DNA from 4 places in the Paenibacillus litoralis genome. Region 1 is predicted to be linked to each of the others. Evidence: predicted binding sites of a transcription regulator. Region 1 holds the regulator's gene; each other region holds the start of a gene.
The links. The regulator Rex, encoded in region 1, represses fermentation and respiration genes when NADH is low (regulators of the CRP and FNR family bind a similar motif). The targets are predictions, from matches to a motif close to TTGTGAAATATTTCACAA.
Positions count from the first base shown of each region.

Region 2: nadA (quinolinate synthase NadA) is a predicted target of Rex. The motif match lies at 2,776-2,793, and genes of this name have one in related genera.
Region 3: ACKGJP_RS36380 (DUF1641 domain-containing protein) is a predicted target of Rex. The motif match lies at 2,595-2,612, and genes of this name have one in related genera.
Region 4: ACKGJP_RS30290 (cytochrome c oxidase subunit 2A) is a predicted target of Rex. The motif match lies at 2,740-2,757, and genes of this name have one in related genera.

Region 1 covers NZ_CP176395.1:3,963,254-3,968,696, forward strand. Annotated here, with positions in the region: gene dinG (ATP-dependent DNA helicase DinG) at 1-2,305, shown strand, start outside; gene ACKGJP_RS16170 (redox-sensing transcriptional repressor Rex) at 2,302-2,922, shown strand; gene ACKGJP_RS16175 (capping complex subunit for YIEGIA) at 3,130-3,309, opposite strand; gene ACKGJP_RS16180 (YIEGIA family protein) at 3,315-4,223, opposite strand; gene ACKGJP_RS16185 (DUF47 domain-containing protein) at 4,375-4,992, opposite strand; gene ACKGJP_RS16190 (amidohydrolase) at 5,200-5,443, shown strand, end outside.
Region 2 covers NZ_CP176395.1:299,171-304,613, forward strand. Annotated here, with positions in the region: gene hpt (hypoxanthine phosphoribosyltransferase) at 33-575, shown strand; gene ftsH (ATP-dependent zinc metalloprotease FtsH) at 698-2,635, shown strand; gene nadA (quinolinate synthase NadA) at 2,862-3,800, shown strand; gene nadB (L-aspartate oxidase) at 3,947-5,443, shown strand, end outside.
Region 3 covers NZ_CP176395.1:8,611,993-8,617,435, forward strand. Annotated here, with positions in the region: gene ACKGJP_RS36370 (YheC/YheD family protein) at 1-656, opposite strand, end outside; gene ACKGJP_RS36375 (NAD(P)/FAD-dependent oxidoreductase) at 827-2,005, opposite strand; gene ACKGJP_RS36380 (DUF1641 domain-containing protein) at 2,042-2,482, opposite strand; gene ACKGJP_RS36385 (SDR family NAD(P)-dependent oxidoreductase) at 3,024-3,776, shown strand; gene ACKGJP_RS36390 (LysR family transcriptional regulator) at 3,948-4,862, shown strand; gene ACKGJP_RS36395 (hypothetical protein) at 5,339-5,443, opposite strand, start outside.
Region 4 covers NZ_CP176395.1:7,188,451-7,193,893, reverse strand. Annotated here, with positions in the region: gene ACKGJP_RS30315 (BTAD domain-containing putative transcriptional regulator) at 1-676, shown strand, start outside; gene ACKGJP_RS30310 (ATP-binding protein) at 759-1,214, shown strand; gene ACKGJP_RS30305 (STAS domain-containing protein) at 1,198-1,557, shown strand; gene ACKGJP_RS30300 (DUF2533 family protein) at 1,579-1,842, opposite strand; gene ACKGJP_RS30295 (Crp/Fnr family transcriptional regulator) at 1,959-2,684, opposite strand; gene ACKGJP_RS30290 (cytochrome c oxidase subunit 2A) at 2,989-3,117, shown strand; gene ACKGJP_RS30285 (cytochrome c oxidase subunit II) at 3,304-3,777, shown strand; gene ACKGJP_RS30280 (b(o/a)3-type cytochrome-c oxidase subunit 1) at 3,814-5,443, shown strand, end outside.

The sequences.
Region 1 (5,443 bases):
CGATTTGGGATGGTTCATGAACGAGCTGCTTGTGCGGAAGGAGCAATCCGCTGCGCCGGATCGTGAGCATTACCGGTTTCACAGGCAGTTTGCCTTGAATGTGGACGACTGGGGCGACGAGGAACCGATACGGGAAGATGCGGAAGCTTCCGCCTTGGCCAAATTGGATTTCGATCAGTTTTACAATCATTTCAAAGAATCGCTCAAGCGCAGGTTCGAGGTTTATGAGGAACGCGAATCCCAGGATTTGATGATCAAGGAAGTGAACGAGTCGTTCTCGAAGGATCGTCATCTTATGATCGAAGCGGGTACGGGTACGGGCAAATCGCTCGGCTATTTGCTGCCGTCACTTTTTTACGGCATCAAAGAAGACAAGAAGGTGCTTGTCAGCACGCATACGATCAATTTGCAGGAGCAGCTTCGCCAGCGGGATGTGCCGCTTCTGCACGACATTTTCCCCGTACCTTTTCGAGCTGCCGTTCTGAAGGGACGAAGCCATTACTTGTGCTTGCGTAAATTCGAGCAAAAGATCGTGACTCACGATTTCGAATACGGCAAAGAAGAACGGCTGACGGCTGCCCAGATGATCGTCTGGTTAAGCGATACGAAGCACGGAGACGATGAGGAGCTGCATTTTACGGGGCGCGGCAACGACGTATGGGGGACGGTCTCCAGCGACGCCGATTCCTGCTTGAACCGGGCCTGCCCTTGGTTTAAAAAATGTTTCTATCACCGCGCGCGCAACGAGGCGAATTTGGCGGACGTCGTCATCACCAATCACTCCATGCTGTTTACCGATATCGTGGCCGAAAACCGGCTGCTGCCGTCCTATAAGCACCTGGTGATCGATGAAGCGCACCATTTCGAAGACGTGGCGAGCAAGCATCTCGGCATCGAAGCGCAATATATGGGGTTCGTCGGCGCGCTTACCTGGCTTTATAAGGACAGCAAAACGGGGCAGTTGCCGCTCTTGAAGATGCGGTTATCCCGGGCGGACGGAGAGCTCGCGGAGAAAGCGGCGGATTGGTCGCGGCTCATAGACGATACGTACTCGGCCATGGTGCAGGTGAAGGAGCAGTGGGATCAACTGACCTCGCAGCTCTATGAGGTGCTGATCAGACAGCATGACTCGAGCTCGGCAGAATTGGGTCAACTGGTGCTTCGGATCAAGGAAGACTCGCTGCCGTCCCACTGGGAACAGCTGCAGGAAATCGAGGACAATCTGTATACCGGCTTAACCGACAGCTTGAAAAAAATCGAAAAGATGCTGGTCACGCTAAAGGAATTAGATGAGCTTGACGTGCAGAGCATCGTTACCGATCTGAACGGAACGGTTAAGACGCTCTACAAGCAGCGCGATGCGGTGCGCTTCTTCATGAAAAGAACGGAAGCGAGCTACGTATACTGGCTGGAGGCCAGCGCTACGTACAAGGCGAAGTCCTTGCAGCTCGTATGCGTTCCGACCGATGTGAGCGATATGCTTCAGCAGTATTTTTTCAATGTGAAGGATAGTATAATATTGACATCGGCAACACTGTCCGTGGATAAGAAATTCGATTATACAGCCGAGCAGCTCGGTTTGCGAACCGACCGGGAAGATAAGCTTCGCACCGTCATGCTGCCGTCGCCGTTCAATTACCGGAAGCAGGCGCTCGTCGTCATTCCGCGCGATTTCCCTACCATCAAGGGGCAAACCGGCGATGCGGTTTTCCTCGATAAGCTGGTTGAATCGCTCGGCGATATTGCGTCGCAAACGAAAGGACGCATGCTGGTTCTGTTCACTTCGTATAAAATGCTCAAGCTCGTACACGGATTGCTCAAGGAAAGATTGTCGACCGAGAACATCCAGGTGCTGGGGCAGGGGATCGACAGCAGTAACCGGAGCAAGCTGACCAGGATGTTCCAGGATAGCGCCGCCGCAGTCCTCTTAGGCACAAGCAGCTTCTGGGAGGGCGTAGATATACCCGGCGATGCGCTCAGCTGTCTGGCGATTGTCAGATTGCCTTTTCAGCCGCCGACGCATCCGGTTGTCGAGGCCAAATGCGAGAACCTCAAGAAAGCGAATCAGAACCCGTTTATGAAGCTTTCGGTGCCGCAGGCGGTCATCCGGTTCAAGCAAGGCTTCGGACGGCTTGTGCGGACCGCCAGCGACCGCGGAATCGTCGTCATTTACGATACGCGCGTGCTCGAGACGCATTACGGCAAATATTTTCTGTACTCGCTGCCCGGACCCAAAATCGAACATATGAACACGAATCGGCTCGTTCCGAGAATCAAGGAATGGATGGAGGAGGAGCACGGATGAAATCGCTGAAAATATCGGAAGCGGTCGTACGGCGTCTACCCATTTACCTGCGCTTTCTGAACGAGCTGAACATGAAAAACGTGCAAACCGTTTCTTCGCAGGACCTGGGTCAGAAGCTGGAACTCAATCCCGCGCAGATCCGCAAGGATTTAGCTTATTTCGGGGAATTCGGCAAGAAAGGGATCGGATACGATGTCGTGTATCTGATCGAGAAAATACGGCAAATTCTGAAGCTGGACCAGCACATAAACGTTGCGTTGGTAGGAGCGGGAAATCTCGGGCGGGCGCTCAGCAATTATAACGCTTATTTACGCGATAATATGAAGATCGTCGCCGTTTTCGACGTGATGCCGGATAAGATCGGCGCCCGTATCAACAACTTGGCCGTTCAGCCGATGAGCGAGCTGATCGAGACCATTTACCGGCTGAAGGTGCGCATCGGCATCATCACGGTGCCGGCGGGTGAGGCGCAGAACGTCGCGGACCAATTCGTCAAAGCCGGCATCGAGGCGATACTGAATTTCGCGCCGGTTATCATCAAGGTACCGAACGAAGTGCGCGTACACCATGCCGATTTTACGACCGAGCTGCAAAGTCTGGCGTATTATTTGGATTGATCCTTTCCGTCACGGAGACCTGTAAGCCTGCATTCCGCAGGTTTGCGGGTCTTTTTCGTTTATCTTGGTTGCATGGGAGCTCAATTCGGCAAAACGGGGAATGCTGGCGGATTCCTGCCCTCACCTCGCTATCCCGGAAGTGAATAACCTGAATGTAGACAAAGGTTGTGGCTGCCGGATCCAAGAATCGTTCCGGCAGCTTCCGCGTTAGGAATGATCGACCAGAATGATAACCCCGTTTTTCAAATCATGCGCATTTGCATCCAATATTTTTTCCAGAGAAAAGGCCAGCTGCTGTTGTTCCACCGGGCCTTCCGCGATAAAAATCGGCGCTCCTCCGTCAACCTGCTCCGCTCTATAGACGACGACGGCTACGATTTTGGCCATTTCCCTCAAGCCTCCTTGCTTGTCTCGCCTGCGAACTCCGACGGTAAGCGAATGGCATTCTCGAGCACCGGAACGCGTTTAAGCACGTTTAAGGCCAGCGTCTCGTTCTTTATTCTCGGTAGCAAAAAGACGGCAAGCACTCCGCTTTCGAGGTCAAGCTTGGCCATCGGCAGGAGAGAGGGCTCCCCGGAATCGCGGTATACGCCCAATATGGTAGACATGTTGTGCAAAATAGCCTGACGTTGGCCCAAGTTGGCAAGCGTTACTTTTACGTTGGCATTTTTGGGAATGACGAGCAGTCCGAGGGCGTGCTCGGCGATGATCCGGCGGTCGCTCTCCAGGCCGACGTTCATGATGTAAACCGAATCCACGAACAGATCGGGACCGTCCAGCCGGACTTCGGCCGTCCGTATTTCCGTGATTTGTCCGAGATTTTTGCCGGATTGGAACCACTTGGAAACGAAGAGTGACAGCAATCCTGCGACGATGCCCCAATACCATTCGAATAAAATGCCGAACAGCGAGGAAACGAACGCGCTGAATATCACGAGATAATTTCGCCCCTCGAACACCATGGCGATGCCCTCGATATACGTCGTGCCGCGGGGGACGAGTTCCATTTTGTCCACTTGGGTCAAGGTTTGCCGTTCCATATTGCGTACGTCTCGAAACTGCTGCGCAGCAAGCGACAGGAAGGTGATGGCCGTATAGTTTTTGCCGAGCAGGGAGGGAACGGCGACGGCTCCGAGTCCGGCTGCAATGACGCCCAGTGCCAAATGAATGATCTTCCCGTGCGGATGCGTGGGGTATTGACGGTAATCGGTGCGGAGCATGAGAATTCTCGCCAAAATTCCAAAGAAGACGCCGATGATTACGGCTGCGGTTTCGTGTTCCGACAACTGCCAAAGCATCATGTTCAGGTAGCCTCGCAATCTGAATGTTCGTAAGGCTTAGTATGAGTATCGCCGGCTTCTTCTACTCGGCCGGCTGACTGGGATGTTCAAGGCTCAAACAAAAAAGCCCTGCAGCCGGACTTATCCGGACAACAGGGCGATAGGCTGTGGATTAAGAGTATCTCAGGACGATGCTTTCAAGAATGTTGGCGACGTCTTCGCAGGCGTCCGTCGTTTGCTCGAGACGCTCGTACAATTCTTTCAGCTTGAAATCTTGGTACGGATCTTTTTGCTCGAGGAAAATTTGACGAATGCCTTCGCGCATCAAGCGGTCTCCTTCGTTCTCGAGGCTGTTGATTTGCACCGAATGCTCGGCGATTTGCAAATATTTTTTCTTGGCGAGCAGCTTAAGCGCATCGAGAATGTGCTGGCAGGAGCTGACGATAACAGCGGAAAATTCTCTCATGTAATTATCCGTATGGGTGATATTCAAATAATCGAACCGGGCGATCGTCGCCTCGATACCGTCGATGACGTCGTCGATTTTTACGGCGAGCTCCATGATGTCTTCGCGGTCGATCGGCGTAATGAAAACTTTGTTTAATCCGCGGTAAATGGTATGCGTGATCATATCGCCTTTATTTTCGAGTTCCTTTAGGCGGCTAAAGTATGTAGCCGGCGGCTCGCTCCCGAGCATAGCCTGCCGGAACATGTGCGAAGCTTCCAGCACGTTTTCAGCGGCTTCAATCAGCAGAACGAAAAAATCGATGTCTTTTTTGCCAAGTGCCATTGCGATATCCTCCTCAAAACTTGTCTCTAAGAAAGTCCTTAAGTCCCCCAAAAGTGACATCATTCACAAACGGAAAGCTCATAACCTTAAAATTAGCATAATGAGGGCTAGAAATGCAATGTTAGAATGATCTTTTCTTGATTTTACGTCGGCGAAACGGTACATTGGACAATGACGAAGATTTTTGCGGAGAATGGAGAGATTCCTTTGCCTAAACTTATCATTCAAAACGGTATTTTCATAACGAATGACGAAACCAAGCCGGTCGTGCACGGCAGCATGGTAGTCGATAACGGACGTATCGCGTACATAGGCGAACATTTGCCGGAGCCGCCGGCTCCCGGTGACGAGATCATCGACGGCCGCCATAGGCTGTATATGCCGGGTTTGGTCAATACCCACGGCCACGCGGCCATGTCGCTCCTGCGGGGCGTTGGCGACGATCTTGCCC
Region 2 (5,443 bases), 3.7 Mb from region 1:
TGGTTCATAGAATATGGTAGGAGGGTGTCTCGTTGCACAACGACATACAAGAGGTACTTTACAGCGAAGAACAGATTATGCAGAAGGTAAAAGAGCTTGGGCAACAAATCAGCCGGGATTTCGAGGGACGCAACCTGCTCGTCATCTGCGTGCTGAAAGGCGCGTTTATTTTTATGTCCGATTTAGTCAAGTCGATCTCGGTTCCGCTTGAAGTCGATTTTATGGCGGTGTCCAGTTACGGCCAGTCTACGAAGTCGTCCGGCGTCGTGAAGATCATCAAGGATCTGGACGTTCCGGTCGAAGGACGAAACGTTATTATTGTAGAAGACATTATCGACAGCGGTCTGACGCTCAGCTATTTGATCGATGTGCTCGAGAGACGCAATGCCCTTTCGGTTTCGGTTGTAGCGCTCTTTGACAAGCCTGCCCGCAGAACGGTTGATCTTGAGCCGGATTACAAAGGCTATACGCTGCCGGACGCTTTTGTCGTCGGCTACGGCCTCGATTATGCGGAAAAATACCGTAACCTCCCGTATATAGGCGTCCTGAAGGAAGCCGTATACGCCGGGAAGTAATGCTGCCGGAATCACCGCGGCGCACGCGAAACGCTCTCATTGATTCATCGTACCTTCATATTGTGAAGCCGAGACTTGCTGTGGTAAAATAAAACAAGTGTGCCCTTGAGAGGAGGTTGGGGATGAATCGAATCCTCCGAAATACCGGATTTTATTTGCTAATCATTTTGGTTGTCATTGGGATTGTACGATTTATCAGCGCCCAGAACGATCTGGAAGATCAGATTACCTACAACCAGTTTCGTGACTATTTGAAAGCACAAACAGGGGACAACAAAATCCAGGAAGTATCGGTTAAACCTGAGGGCTATACCTATATTATTAAAGGGAAATACGCCTCGGGCAAGAGCTTCAAGACTCGCGCGCCGATCGACGATCGGGTCCTTGAGCTAATCGAGAACAGCAAAGTACAGAAGGAAGTCTATGAGAAGATGGACGGGGATAGTATTTGGATCTCCTTTCTAACCTCCATCATTCCTTTTGTGATTATATTCGTCCTGTTTTTCTTCCTGTTGAACCAAGCCCAAGGCGGCGGCGGCAAGGTGATGAATTTCGGCAAGAGCCGAGCCCGCTTGTACAACGAAGAGAAGAAGCGCGTCACGTTCGAAGACGTGGCCGGTGCGGACGAAGAGAAGCAAGAACTTGTCGAAGTCGTCGAGTTTCTGAAAGACCCGCGTAAATTCGCGGCTGTCGGCGCACGCATTCCGAAGGGCGTATTGCTTGTGGGTCCTCCGGGTACCGGTAAAACGTTGCTAGCGCGCGCAGTTGCCGGCGAAGCCGGCGTACCGTTCTTCAGTATTTCCGGTTCCGATTTCGTGGAAATGTTCGTCGGCGTCGGCGCATCCCGCGTTCGCGACCTGTTCGAAAATGCGAAGAAAAACGCGCCTTGTATCATCTTTATCGACGAGATCGACGCAGTCGGCCGTCAGCGCGGCGCCGGTCTCGGCGGCGGGCATGACGAGCGCGAGCAAACGCTCAACCAGTTGCTCGTCGAAATGGACGGCTTCGGCGCCAACGAAGGCATCATCATCGTTGCCGCTACCAACCGTCCGGATATTCTCGACCCTGCGCTTCTGCGTCCAGGCCGTTTTGACCGTCAAATTACGGTTGACCGTCCGGACGTCAAAGGCCGTGAAGCGGTGCTCAAAGTCCATGCGCGCAACAAGCCGCTGGGCAAAGACGTCAAGCTGGATTCCCTTGCACGCTATACGACCGGCTTTACCGGCGCGGACTTGGAGAATTTGCTTAACGAAGCGGCGCTGATTGCCGCAAGACGGAACCGCAAAGACATCTCGATGAGCGAGATCGAAGAAGCTTTCGACCGCGTCATCGTGGGTACGCAGAAGAAAAGCCGCATTATCCGCGATCGCGACAAGAAGACGATCGCTTACCACGAAGCGGGTCATGCGATCATCGGTTACCATGCGCGCGATGCCCATATGATTCACCGCGTTACGATCGTACCGCGCGGACGCGCCGGAGGCTATGTCATTACGCTGCCGAAGGAAGCGGAGGATCCGCTTGTAACCACCAAGAACGAGCTCCTCGATCAAGTTACCGGTTTGCTTGGCGGACGGGTATCGGAGGAAGTGTTTATCGGTGAAATCGGGACGGGTGCCTATGACGACTTCCGTAAGGCAACTGCAATCGTGCGTAGCATGATTGTCGATTACGGCATGAGCGATAAGCTTGGACCGCTTCAGTTCGGTACTGCGCAAGGCGGTCAAGTTTTCCTGGGACGCGATTTCGGTCACGAGCAAAATTACAGCGATGCTATCGCGTATGAGATCGATCAAGAGATGCAAAGCCTGATTCGTACTTGCTACGAGCGGGCGCGCAAAATTCTCGAGACGCACAGCGATCAGGTACATTTGATTGCGAAGACGTTGATCGAACGCGAAACGTTGGACAAAGACCAAATCGTCGATCTGATCGAAAAAGGCGGCATTGCCGGCTCCGACAGCGACGATGTGAAAGTAAATATCCTTGGCCAAGACTTCCAAAGCGACTCGAATAAGCTTGATTTCGAGCGCGATAAGAAGGATGACAAGGAAGAATAAAGGGATCGAGAGAAATCCGGAGCAGCCTGATCGGCGGCGCCGGATTTTTCCCTTTTTGGCGGGAAAACAAGATTGACACCCGCATTAAGAATGTGTAAATTAGGTTTAAACTAAACATAAGGTACGAGAAGCGGCTTAGCTTGTGCGTTTTATCACAAGCGACGGTATCGGTGCGGTACGAAGCCTTTTCTGTTCTTACTAAATTGCATGGAAGGGGAGAGCCTGCATGGAGGCTTTAGCTCTAGAGAGAAAGGCAGAGCAAAACCGGGAACTGAAAGAGCGGATTCTACAGCTAAAGAAGGAACGAAACGCGATCATTTTGGCTCATTATTACCAGCGGGATGAGATTCAGGAGGTCGCGGATTTCCGCGGCGATTCGTTCTTGCTTGCCCAGAAGGCCGCATCGACCGATGCAGACGTCATCGTTTTCTGCGGCGTTCATTTCATGGGGGAAAGCGCCAAAATTTTGGCTCCGAACAAAACGGTTATTATCCCCGACGAGCGGGCCGGTTGTCCGATGGCGGACATGGTAAACGTCGACGGTTTGCGGGCGCTAAAGAAACAGCATCCTAACGCCAAAGTCGTCGCTTACATTAATACGTCGGCAGATGTGAAGTCCGAAACGGACATTTGCTGTACGTCCGCCAATGCCATCAAGGTAATCGAATCCGTGGATGCGGAGGAAATTATTTGGGTGCCGGATAAAAACCTGGGCGACTATGTGTCTAAATTCACGAACAAGAAAATGATCATCTGGGAAGGCTACTGCAACACCCACGACATGCTAACTGTCAAGGACGTTGAAGAAATGAAGGCCCAGTATCCGAACGCGCAATTCGTCGTTCATCCCGAGTGCCGGCCCGAGGTTGTTAAGCTGGGGGATTTCGTAGGCAGCACGACCGCAATCATCAAATATTGCCGCGAATCGGATTGCCAGGAGTTTATCGTCGGAACGGAAGACGGAACGGGCTATCAGCTGCGGATGGACAGCCCGAATAAGACGTTCCATTTTGCTACGAAATATTTGGTCTGTCCTAACATGAAAGTGAACAACCTGAAGAAGGTCGTCAAATGCCTGGAGACGATGTCTCCGCAAATTTATGTACCGCCGCAAGTCGCCGATAAGGCGAGGGCTTCCTTAGAGCGCATGCTGCAGGTGAAGTAGCATGCGCTGCTTCCTTTTGAGGAGCGGCGGTTATTCGAAACCGGCGTAACCGCTTCCTCTTCCCCTCAGCATCGTTTCTATTCCTTGGATGTTTATAAAGGGCGAGCTCTTGACAGTCTCGCGCTTCCGAAAGGTGAAATGACACAATGATACCGCGATACCTGGTCGATATCGATCATCGTCAACTGCCGAAGGTGCAGACCGACGTCATGGTAATTGGCGCCGGCATTGCCGGCCTGTTTACGGCGATTAAAGCGGCGGAAACCCGCAAAGTGCTCATGATAACGAAGAAATCGCTGATGGAGAGCAATACGAGGTATGCGCAGGGAGGTATTGCGGCGGTCATTTCCGACGAGGATTCGCCGGATTATCACTTGAAGGACACGCTGTTTGCCGGTGCCGGCTTATGTTCGATGAATGCGGTAGAAGTCCTTGTTTACGAAGGGCCGGAAGGCGTTAAGGACTTAATTCAGATGGGCACGCAGTTTGATGTCGAGAACGGCGAGCTGGCGCTGACCAAGGAAGGCGCGCATAGCCAGCGCCGCATTTTGCATGCGAACGGCGACGCGACAGGCTTTGAAATCGTTCGGGCTCTCTCCGAGAAGGCCATGCAGCATCCGAATATTGAAGTATGGGACGAGCACTTCGTTATCGACCTGGTGACCGATAAAGGCGAGTGCTTCGGCGCGATCGTCCAAAAGCCGGACGGGCAGCGCGTCTACGTCCAGGGCAACGCAACGGTTCTTTGTACGGGAGGAGCCGGTCAGTTGTTCCGTTATACGACCAATCCGGAGATCGCTACCGCGGACGGCATAGCGATCGCGTACCGCGCGGGAGCCGAAATTCGCGATGTCGAGTTCGTGCAATTTCATCCGACCGTGCTGTGCTATCCGGGCGCGCCGCGCTTTCTTATCTCGGAGGCGGTGCGGGGCGAAGGCGCGTATTTGCGCAACATTAACGGGGAACGCTTTATGGAGCGTTATCACGAGCAGCTGGAGCTCGCGCCGCGCGACGTTGTCGCCCGCGCTATCGTAAGCGAAATGGAACTGACGAAGTCGACCTTCGTATATATCGATGTAACCCACGAACCTTCCGACATGGTAAAACACCGGTTTCCGACCATCTACGAAACATGCATGAAATACGGCTTGGACTTGACGACGGATTGGATCCCGGTCGCTCCTGCTGCGCACTATATGATGGGAGGCGTCAAGACGGACCTTTACGGGGAAACGAACGTAAAGCGGCTTTTCGCTTGCGGCGAAGCTTCCTCTACGGGCGTTCACGGCGCAAATCGGCTGGCAAGCAATTCGCTTTCCGAAGCGATCGTCTTCGGGCGGCGCATCATTGAACGGATCGGCCAGCTGGAGCCGGTTGCGGGCGCTTGTCCGGAGCTCCGGCCTTCGCTTTCGCGCACGGAACCGCTTAGTCAACCGTTCGTAGAGAAGCGGCTCAAGCTGCAGAAAATTATGCTGCGCTATGTAGGACTCTTCCGTTCCGGCAAGATGCTGGAAAAGGGATACGAAGAGCTGCAGCGTCAGCTAAACGTTTTTACGTCCCTGCTCAGCAAACGCGAGGAATACGAATTCGCCAACCTATTAACGTGCGCACTGCTCACGACGCGTGCGGCGTTAATGCGCGAA
Region 3 (5,443 bases), 4.1 Mb from region 1:
CGCCCTTGGCGATCATAGGCAAAATCGATGCCCATCTCATGCATGCCCGCCCGCTTCGAGCTTAACAAACGCGCAACCTTCAGCGCCCTCTCGGTCAAATATGCGGTAGAAGCACGCCGACGCGCTGCGGAAAACCCTTTTTGCTTAAGCAGACTTGGCAGCATTACGATCTTGCCGCCTTGATAATAGTTGGTCACGATCTTATTCCTGGCGCCGATCTTTGCCATTAATCCGGTACAGGTCCACGAGCCGCCGCGCTTGCGCTGCACCATCGCACGCAAGTCATAGGGACGGCCGTTCACGGAATCAAGCCGGATAGCTCGCTGGACGATCAGCCTGCCGTGACGATTGGCTTTCAAGTGCCGGTAAAGGCCGGTTAACGTACCGAAGTTTCGCCTAAGCTGATGGCGATTCCGGGTGGACAGGAGCTCGTAGCCGCTTGTCCTCCGGTTCAGCTTATGCACGCCGATCCCCAACGAGCCAACATCAGGCTTGATGTACAGCGACCGGTAGAAACCGGCCATGCGCTGGAGATTGGACTTGGTCAGCGACACGGTATGAGGAACATGCCGTTTCAGCGCCCTTTGGGCGGACAAATACCGGCAGACGCGCAGCTTCCCCCGGATGTTCGCGCTAGCGTACCTTTTTTTGTACAAAGCAACCACCTCTAGGTACGTTATATGAAGCTTGCGTGGAAAGGATTGTACGTTTGCGCAACATCCGCCAATATGGGTGATTTGCGGAGCCCGAATCCGTGGAGCTATCAAACAAAAGAGCCGCCCCCAAATCCATCCGGATCCGGAGACAGCTCTTGAATATAGATATTTTAGTGAACCAGGGAGAAAAGTCCGTTGATGTGGGACAAGTAACGCACGTTGCTTGCCTCTTTCATCAGGGACGCCGGCGTACCTTTCAGCTTCAGCTGGCTGCCGCCGATCGTGCCGATCGCATCTTTACGGCCCAAGCTTGCAAGCGTTCCGGAGAATACAGGCTTGAATTCTTTCATCGGCAAGCCCTTCTCGGCTGCGAACAGGTTGTATCCGACCGTTTCGCCCATTTGCCATGCGATTTGCGCGCTTGGCGGGTATGGACGGCCTTCCGGACTCATGACAACCGCGCTGTCGCCGGCCAGGAATACTTCCGGATGCGAAGTCGATTGCAGCGTAGGCGTAACCGTCGCGCGTCCGCGGTTTACTTCGATGCCGCAGTTTGCTACGACCGTATTGCCGGTTACACCGCCCGTCCAAACAAGTGTATTCGTTTCGATCGTCGTGCCGTCCTTCAGCATAACGTTCGTCCCTTGAACTTCCGTAACGGCAACGCCTGTCAACAGCTTCACGCCGCGTTTCTCCAGGCTTGCTTTTGCGCGTTCGATCAGATCGGGAGCAAAGCCGGTCAAAATGTTCGGGCCCGCTTCCACGCAGTAGAGCGAAATATCGTTGAAGTCCACGCCTTTGGAAAGGCAAACTTGAGGAAGCGTGTCGACCATTTCCCCGATCAGCTCGATACCGGAAAGTCCGCCGCCGCCGATAACGAACGTTGTATCCGCTTTGTTCTTCGATTGGCTGTACGCAGCAAGACGGGCTTCGACATGCGCGCGGATTTTGTTCGCGTCGTCTACCGATTTCAGCGTGAAGCTGTTTTCTTCCAAGCCCGGAATGCCGAAGAACGCCGTTTCGCTGCCCAAGGCTACGATCAGCGAGTCATAGCTCAGCATCAGCCCGCCGCTCAGCTGAACCGTTTTTTGCTCCAATTGGATGCTGTCTACCGTATCGATTTTGAGATCGATGTTTTTGCCGCGCAGCAGCTTGTCCAGAGGGAGCGCTACATTTTTCTCGTTCAAGCCGCCGACGGCCAGACGATGAAGCTCGGTGACGATTTGGTGAGATGGCGTACGGTTGACGACCGTAATCGCCGCTTCCTCATCCGTCAAATATTTACGCGCCGTAAGGGCGGTCAACAAACCGCCATATCCGCCGCCAATGATTAAAATTTGCTTAGCCATGCTGATCCTCCATTCAAGTGGACACTTCGTGCCGGATTAACCTTGCTTTTTGTTCTCTGCGAGTACGGTCAAGAATGCTTGCGAGAAACGAAGCATGCTTTGAACTTGCGGATCCTTCAGCATTTTGAGAATGCCGAACAAGCCGATAGTCGCGCTTTCGGATTGAGCGGCGCGGTCGCTTGCTTCTACCGCTGCAGCTGCAATGCCTTTGGCTTTCTCTTGGATCGGCTTCACGAATTCGTCCAAGCCGCCCTTCAAATCCTCGATCAGTACGCGATCGTTCGCTACCGTTGCCGCCACGTCGTATGCTTTGGTCAGCAGCGTTACCAGTTCAGCCAGCTTCGGCAAATTCTCGACCAGCTCGGTAAGCGATTTTTGAATCTCGGGCCTCATCAGTTGATCAAGCACGTCAAGCTCTCCGCGAGCAGCCACTGCTGTGGTTGGTGCGGGCGGTTGTTGCGTCAATGTTTCTGACATGGAAAATCCTCCTTTGCATGCCTATGTGTCTAATTTCGTTACCTTTGGAAGCGATCCCCTTGTACCGTCTTTTCTCGATCCAGTTCTAGTAATTGCCAGCGCTGAAACTTTTTTGTGAACATTTTCACACAATAAAAAGAAACGATCCAAGGCCCATCGACTTCTGACTTTATTTATTCTAATCCTTCACACCCAAAACTACAAAGTAAATTTTTTCATGTTAGCGCATACATTTATATTTTTTTCAAATCTTCGGGTCGAGTCAACTTTATGCAAGGCAAGATATAAAATTATTGTTATAAAAGCGTTGCGAAATGACATTTTTGCATGATTTCCTAATGAAAAAAAAGGAGAGGCGTTCCCGCGCGACAGTTTAGTTATACTTAACTATGATTAAGAATACTTAAATTTACTTAACCATTATCCCTTCCTATAATCAAGGTGTGGACACGGAGAAGCATGACGAACGGACATGAAAAGGGATCCGCTCCATTTTTGTCGGCAGCATATTTAGAAGAACGCACTCATAGGAGGAATGGTCATGACTACAACTACACGCGTAGCGGTCATTACAGGCGGAGCAAGCGGAATCGGCAGGGAAGCGAGCTTGCTGTTCGCGCGAAAAGGAGACCGGGTCGTCGTTGCGGATTACAATGAAGCGGGCGGCCGGGAAACGGTGGAACGGATCAAGCAAGAAGGAGGAGAAGCCCTCTTCGTCCAAGTCGACGTATCCAAGCAGGAAAGCGTGGAAGCCCTAGTGGAGCAGGCGGCCGCCGCTTACGGACGCATCGACGTCATGTTTAACAACGCCGGCATCGGCGGAGCCGGTCCCGTTCTGGACCAAAACATGGATCTCTACCACCGTACGATCAACGTCAACCAGCACGGCGTAGCCTATGGCATTATTGCGGCGGGCCGTAAAATGAAGGAGCTCGGCATAAACGGAGTTATCATCAATACGACATCCGTGTTCGGATTCCTGGCCTCGCCGGGAACATTCGCTTATCACGCGACGAAGGGCGCCGTTATCATGATGTCCAAGTCGGCCGCTCTCGAGCTGGCGCCATACGGCATCCGGGTCGTTGCGATTGCGCCGGGGGCCGTAGACACCCCGATCATTCAAGGGTATAAGGATGCCGGCATGCTGGACAGCATGCGCGCAAAAGTGATGGGCGGCGAGCTGACGAAGCCGGAGGCGGTTGCCAAAACGGTATACCTGGTTTCTCTGGAGGAAGCCGAAGCCATAACCGGAAGCGTCGTAATGGCGGATCAAGGCTACGCATCGTTTAAATAAATAGCATGCCGGAACGGAGGCTCTCTTCTGCGGAAGAGGGCCTCTTTCGGCTGCCTTTTCGGGAAGTCGATGTTCAGCTTGCCCGGGCGCCCGACAAGCGCTATAGTGAGAATCATTCAAGCCTGCCATCGCTAACGGCGGGCTACCGAACGGACCAGGGAGGAATTTCGCATGTATCTGGAGCAGCTGGAATGTATCGTCGAGGTGGCCAAAACGGGTTCTTTAACCGGCGCCGCGCAAAATTCGCATATTACGCTCTCCGCCGTCAGCCAAGCCGTTTCCAGCCTGGAGGCGGAGCTCGGCATCGTTCTGTTTACGCGCTCCCGAACGGGCTCCGTGCCGACAGCCGAGGGCCAGAGGATTATCCGGATCGCATTCGACATCGTAAGCAAGGTTCGCGAGCTCAAGAACGAAGCCGTCGATTATGCCGGCGCTCAATCGGGCCATTTGGCGATGGCTACCATTCCGGGGCCCTTATCGCTAGCCGTCGACGCCATCATGGAATTCAAGAAAGACTATCCCGGCATCGCCTTGGAAATCATTGAGGAAGGCACGGCCGAAATATTGGATCACATTCGGCATAACAGGGTGGACCTCGGGTTAACCGTGGTGAATGGAGAGTATGTCCGCGATTTAAAGGGGCTCACGTTCGGCAAGCTGATGGAAGCGAAAATGGTCGTCGCCGTCTGCCGCCACTCCCCGCTCGCCTTCCGTACGTCGATCAGCCATGCCGACCTGGCCGCACTTCCGCTTGTCCTGTATAAAGACGAAACGGTCAAAGCGTACATGGAGGATGTGCAAGCCCGGTACGGGACGATCAACGTGCTGTTCTCCACCAACAATACGGACACCATCCGCAAGGTCGTCAGCGAAGGCTCGGCTGCGACGATCGGACTCGACTTTTCGTTTATCGGCCTTCCGTCTTACCCCAAGGGCGATATGGTGACGATTCCGCTGGAGCAGCCGGCCGATCAGAAGCCGATTTATCTAGGATGGCTTCGCTCGGAGGAAAAGCACTTCTCCATCGCCTCCAGGCTGTTCATCGACCGTTTGAAGCATGCGCTGGAGAAGAGTAAGCCGCTGTAGGGCGGTTTTTTGGTGCACCCTAGCGTGCGCTGGGAGCCGTATGCCGTACATATCCTACCGGCTTGCGTCGGTCATAACGGATTTTCGCGGCGTTATTTACAGTCAATCGGGCCCATCTGGCTGAATAGCGGATTTTCGCGGTCTTATGCCATTACTTGGATCGATCCCTTGCCGGAAATGACCAGATAACGCCCTCGAAATCCGGTATCGCTCCGAACGAGACCACTAACCGAGTAATAAGCACTCGAAAATCCGCTATCCCGCTCGCTTCGTCCGACCCGATGCCGGCACTGCTGCCACTACCCAGCCAGTCCGCCGGCGGGGTATCCAAGTCCCGCTCTTGCTGTAAAGAGATATTAGAAAGACCGTAGGACCCGCTGCAGCGGGTCCCACGGTCTTTTCTCGTATATAGCTCCAGCCTTCACAAGGGGTCGGGCGACATGTAAACACCCCAGCCTTGTGGCGCAAGGATCACGTCAATGGGCCTCATACAGCGAACCAATGATCAGGGTCACCGCCCGCAGGCCGCTCCCGGATTGGATGCTTGGCGGAGCGGCGGCTTGATCGCCGTCCTTCCGCTC
Region 4 (5,443 bases), 3.2 Mb from region 1:
GAAACGCAAAAAAGCGCAGGAACTATTCCTTTATTTACTCCTTCAGCCAAATTACACGGCTCCCAAGGATCAGGTAGCCTCCGTCCTGTTTCGCGGGGATGAGAACGGCGGCGAAAAAGTATCGAATCAGATCTATGTGTGCGTCCATCAAATCAGGCAAACGGCGGAACGGTTCCTCGGACTAAAGCAGGCCGTTGTCGTCAAGGACGGCGTCATCAGGCTGAACGAAGCCGATTTCGATTATGTCGATGTAGAGAAATACCGGACGCTCGTCAAGGTCGGCGGCAACTTATGGAATGCCGGCGAGCAGGAGCTGGCCGTCGAATTGATGGAGGAAGCGTCCCAGCTTTACGGGGAGCTGCTGCCGGCCGCGCTGAACGCCGACTGGCTGGACTTGATGCGCGAGCAACTGCTGGATGATCAGGAGGGCCTGCTGCAAAAACTGTGGGAAGCCGCTTACGGCGGTAAGCAGTACGACCGGGCGGAATCGGTCGCGAAGGCATGGCTTCGTCTGTCTCCATACAAGGAGCAAGCCTTTCATGCGATGATCCGGTCCGTACGGGCTCTAGGACGCAAAAGCGAGGCTAGGGAATGGTATGACCGACTGGAATCGATGCTAAGAACCGAATACGGCATCCTCCCGGATTCCGAGTTACGCAACAAACTGCTGGGGTAAGTCATCAGGCCTCTGGGCCTTACTCCAAGTGTCGGGCGGAGCGGCATGGGACTGCTTTCTTCTGAAGGAAAGGAGGGCAAGCATGGAAACGGACGAATCTCGGCAAGCGGAATGGCAGATCGAAAGTATTTACGGCCAGGAGAAAACGATAACCGAACAGATACGGGAAACCGTCCAAGAGATGCATGAAGCGGCGGATCGCATCGAGGATATGGCGACTGCCGTATCGGAAGCTTGCCTGAATGCAATCGAGCATGCGCATGCGAACGTATCCGGGAAACGGGTTCGCGTGACGATGACGGCTAGCGATGAAACGATCGTTTTTCGCATCTATGACGAGGGACAAGGAATCGGCTTGCCGAACGGCAAGCTAGGAGGAGCCGACCCTTGGGATTCGGAAAATCCGCGCGGCTGGGGCTTGTTCCTGATCGCTTCCCTGGCGGATGAATACCGGGTAGGAGCGGAAGACGGGCAGTCGTACATGGAAATTCAATTTCAGAGAAGCGTTAAGGGGGATCGGGATGGAAGGATCGTTTGAAGCAGGAGTACGCAGCGCAGGCAGCGCGCTTATCGTCGATATGAAGGGCGACTTGACCAAGCAAGCGGAAGAAAGGCTGCTGGGCCTTCATGCATGGAACGAGCCGTTAGGCGAAGGCGGAACGAGTCTGATTTTGAACTTTACCGGAGTGCCGTATATCAACAGCGCGGGAATCGCCCTGCTGATCCGCATTGTTCGGAGCGGGGCGAAGGCGGGGCGCCAAACGTACGCTTACGGGATGAACGCCCACTATCAAAAGCTGTTCAGGATCGTCGGATTGACGACCCACATGCTTATTTACCCGGACGAGTACGCGATTCTGACGAAGCTGGACATCCGGTAAGGCTGCTCGAGCGCCGGATTTTTAGCTATTTTTTAACGATTCCGCATAATCCCGCACCATTTGCTCCGTGACTGATCGGCGAGTCGGCACGATGCCTTGTCTTGCAAGCTCGTTGATCGCCGCCGTTATTTCGTTAATGGCCGCAACCGTGAACGCTTCCCCCCGTACGCATTTGGCAACGGCTTCCTCGATATGCTGCTCGCGCAAGCCGTCCAGCCGGTTGAAGTTTTCGATCCGCGAGGCTTGGCGGCGTGAGTGTTCCGAAATGGCGTGATGTACGCTCATGCTGATACTTCCCTTCTTAAATGAAAATGTACGTCGTTCTTTACAAGATAGCATAAAAGTTTTTCAACGAACATGCAACCAAAAAGGTCGCCGGCAAACGAAAAAAAGCCGCTGCGCTACAGCCGGCAAATTTCCGTCGGGCAGTTGTCGCAATGGCATATGTTTCTTAAATAATCGATGTTTTTAATCGTAATATAGCCGTTCTCGTATTCAATCACGTTCGCTTTGCGCAAATCGGCCAGCATCCGGTTGACGCTTTCGCGGGCGGCGCCGATATATTCGGCCAAGTCCGTATTGGTCAGCTTCTCCGAAATGAAAATGTCGTCACCCTGCCTCGCGCCGAACGTGTTGGCCATACGGATCAGCGTGGAGCATAGCGCGCCGGGCTTTCCGTACAGCATCATGTCGCGAAATTTCGTTTGCGTCATGCGATGCATGAGCCCCATCCACTTCATAAACGCAACCGCAAGCTCCCCTTGCTGCCATAGCAGCGTCTCCAGCTCGGGCTTCGCTATCGTGCCGATCCAGCAATCCTCCACCGTGAGCGCGTTAAAGGCTTGCCTGGAATCGAAATACGGATCGAGCTGTCCGAAAAAATCGCCTTCCTGGAACATGTACATCATAAACTGCTTGCCTTCGCTGTTCGCCTTCGTCATTTTGACTCTCCCCGAACGGACGTAATACAGCTTATCCGCCGCATCGCCTTCCCAATACAAATACGTACCCGCCGGCACCTTCGCCGCCTGCATCGCGCCGAACAGCTTCTGCAGATGCTCCTGCGAGAAGCAGTGCGAGTTCCCCATCGGATTGTTCGGTTGCGCAGTCGGACAGTTCGTCTCCATTTCGAATCCCTCCCAGCCTGTTGGTAGTAGTATACCGAAAATCCGCTTTTGTCTTTTGTGAGAAATGTCACAGATTTGGAATGCCTTCAAACCCGTTCAGGCGCTGCAATCAAGCCTTGCCGGTGAGGAACGGCGCTTGCCGACGGATTGGCTTATCGGACACAAAGGTGTAACAAATCACGGCGCCCTGTTGTGACATCCGTCACAGAGCGGGATGCGGACGCAACGTACAATGAAGCTGTCTTCGACGGACCCGCCGCTCTGGCGCAGGGCCGAATCCGCAAGCAGAAAGGAAGGCAGCGCTATGAGCAAACGAAAAGATTCTCACGACGACCACGATCTGAGAGGAACGTTCGCGTCGGTTATGCTGCTGGGAGCATTCCTGGTCGTAACCTGGGCGGCCGTATTTTTCTTGTTTATCGCAAGGTCGTAGCGGAGCGCAATAGCTTACGATGATTCGCCGGCCGCTTTCCTGCCGGAAAGCGCGGCTTATGCTTACGAAGTCGTTTTGCATCCGCAAAACGCAGTCTATGCTTACGAAGTCGTTTTCCTGCCGGAAAACGCGGCTTATGCTTACGATGTCGTTTTGCATCCGCAAAACGTTTAGGAGGAACCCACAATGAACATTCACCGCCTTGAAAAAATGTGGCTGGTATTCGGGCTATCGATGCTGGCCGTATTTCTGATCGTGCTTGGAATCGGCACGTTCGCAAGAGGGATGGCGCCGCCGACCTCGGAGCATCATCATACGATCGATCCCGAGAAGGTCGCGCAGACGCCGCCCTTCGACAAACCGGGGCTTGAGAAAATCGGCGACAACGAATACAACGCCTATATGATTGCTCTCGCCTTCGGCTTCAATCCCGAGAAAATGGAGGTTCCCGCAGGGGCTACGATTCATTTTCAGGTGACGAGCACGGACGTCGTGCACGGCTTTCAAATCCCCGGAACGAACGTCAACATGATGGTCGTTCCCGGCCAGATCAATCATTTGACCTACACCTTCAAAAAGCCCGGCGAATATTTGATTCTTTGCAATGAGTATTGCGGCGTCGGCCATCAATTCATGGCCACGACGATCATTGTGAAATAGAGAGGATGATAAACGATGATCATACGCGAACCTTATATGCCCGAAGAAACCAAATCGCTCGCCGATACGGTGTTTACGAATGAATTGCGCTTCGAGCGGAGCGATGCGGCACTGACGCTCGTCCATATCTTTTTTGCCTTCGCGGCGCTGCTGCTGGGCGGCATTGCCGGCATGCTGCAGGGGCTCGTCCGCGGCGGGATGATCGAGCTGCCGCTGAACATCGGCTATTACCAGCTGCTCACCGCGCACGGGGTGCTGATGGCGCTCGTCTTTACGACTTTTTTCATCATCGGCTTCATGTACTCCGGCGTAACCAAGACGCTGGGCGGCAAGCTGCTGCCGCTCACCCGCAAGCTGGGCTGGGCCGGTTTTACGCTGATGGCGGCGGGGACGGTGATCGCAACCGTCTGCATCCTGCTCAATCAGGCGACCGTCCTGTATACGTTCTACGCGCCGATGAAAGCATCGCCGTATTTCTACATTGCGCTTGCGCTCCTCGTCGTCGGCAGCTGGCTCAGCGGCTTCGGGATGTTCTACAACTACAAGCAGTGGCGCAAAACGAATCCGTCCAAGCTGACCCCGCTGTTCTCGTTCATGGCCGTCGTCACGATGCTGATGTGGCTGATCGCGACGCTTGGCGTAGCGGCTACGGTGCTCGTACAGTTCATCCCTTGGTCGTTCGGCTGGGTGGACACGATCGACGTGATGGTTTCGCGTACGCTGTTCTGGTATTTCGGCCATCCGCTCGTTTATTTTTGGTTGCTGCCGGCGTACATGTGCTGGTATGTCATTATTCCGAAAATTATCGGGGGCAAAATTTTCAGCGATTCGCTCGCTCGCCTGTCGTTTCTGCTGCTGCTGCTGTTCTCGATTCCCGTAGGCTTCCACCATCAGCTGATGGAGCCGGGAATCCCATCCGTATGGAAATATATTCAGGTCGTGCTGACGTTCATGGTCGTCGTGCCGTCGCTTATGACCGCATTTTCGCTGTTCGCCTCGTTCGAGACGTTCGGCCGCTCCAAAGGCGCAAAGGGCTTGTTCGGCTGGCTGAAGTTTTTACCATGGAAAGACGTCCGCTTTTTCGCTCCGTTCATGGGCATGCTCATTTTCATTCCGGCCGGCGCGGGCGGCATTATCAATGCGAGCAACCAGATGAACGGGGTCGTGCACAATACGCTTTGGGTAACGGGCCACTTCCATCTGACGGTGGCTACGAGCGTGGCGATGACGTTCTTCGGCATTACCTACTGGCTCATTCCGGCGATGACGGGCCGCGTGCTGACGGCGCGGATGAACCGGCTGGGCATTATCCAATCGATCATCTGGATGGTCGGCATGTTCTTCATGTCGGGCCCGATGCATGCCGTCGGTTTGCTGGGGTCGCCTCGCCGCACCGCGTACACCACGTATTCGGACAATGCCGATGCAGTGGGATGGATGCCTTACCATGTGGCGATGGCGGTCGGGGGGATGATTCTGTTCGCCGGCGTCATCCTGATGATTTACAACATCGTGGCCTTGCTTAATCAGCCGAAAGGGGTCACGGAATATCCGATCGGAGAAACGGCGGAAGCGCCGGAGCATACGCCGAAGCTGTTCGAGCGGTGGGGCGTATGGATCGGTCTGGTCGTGGTGCTCATTTTGTTCGCCTACACGATTCCTTTCG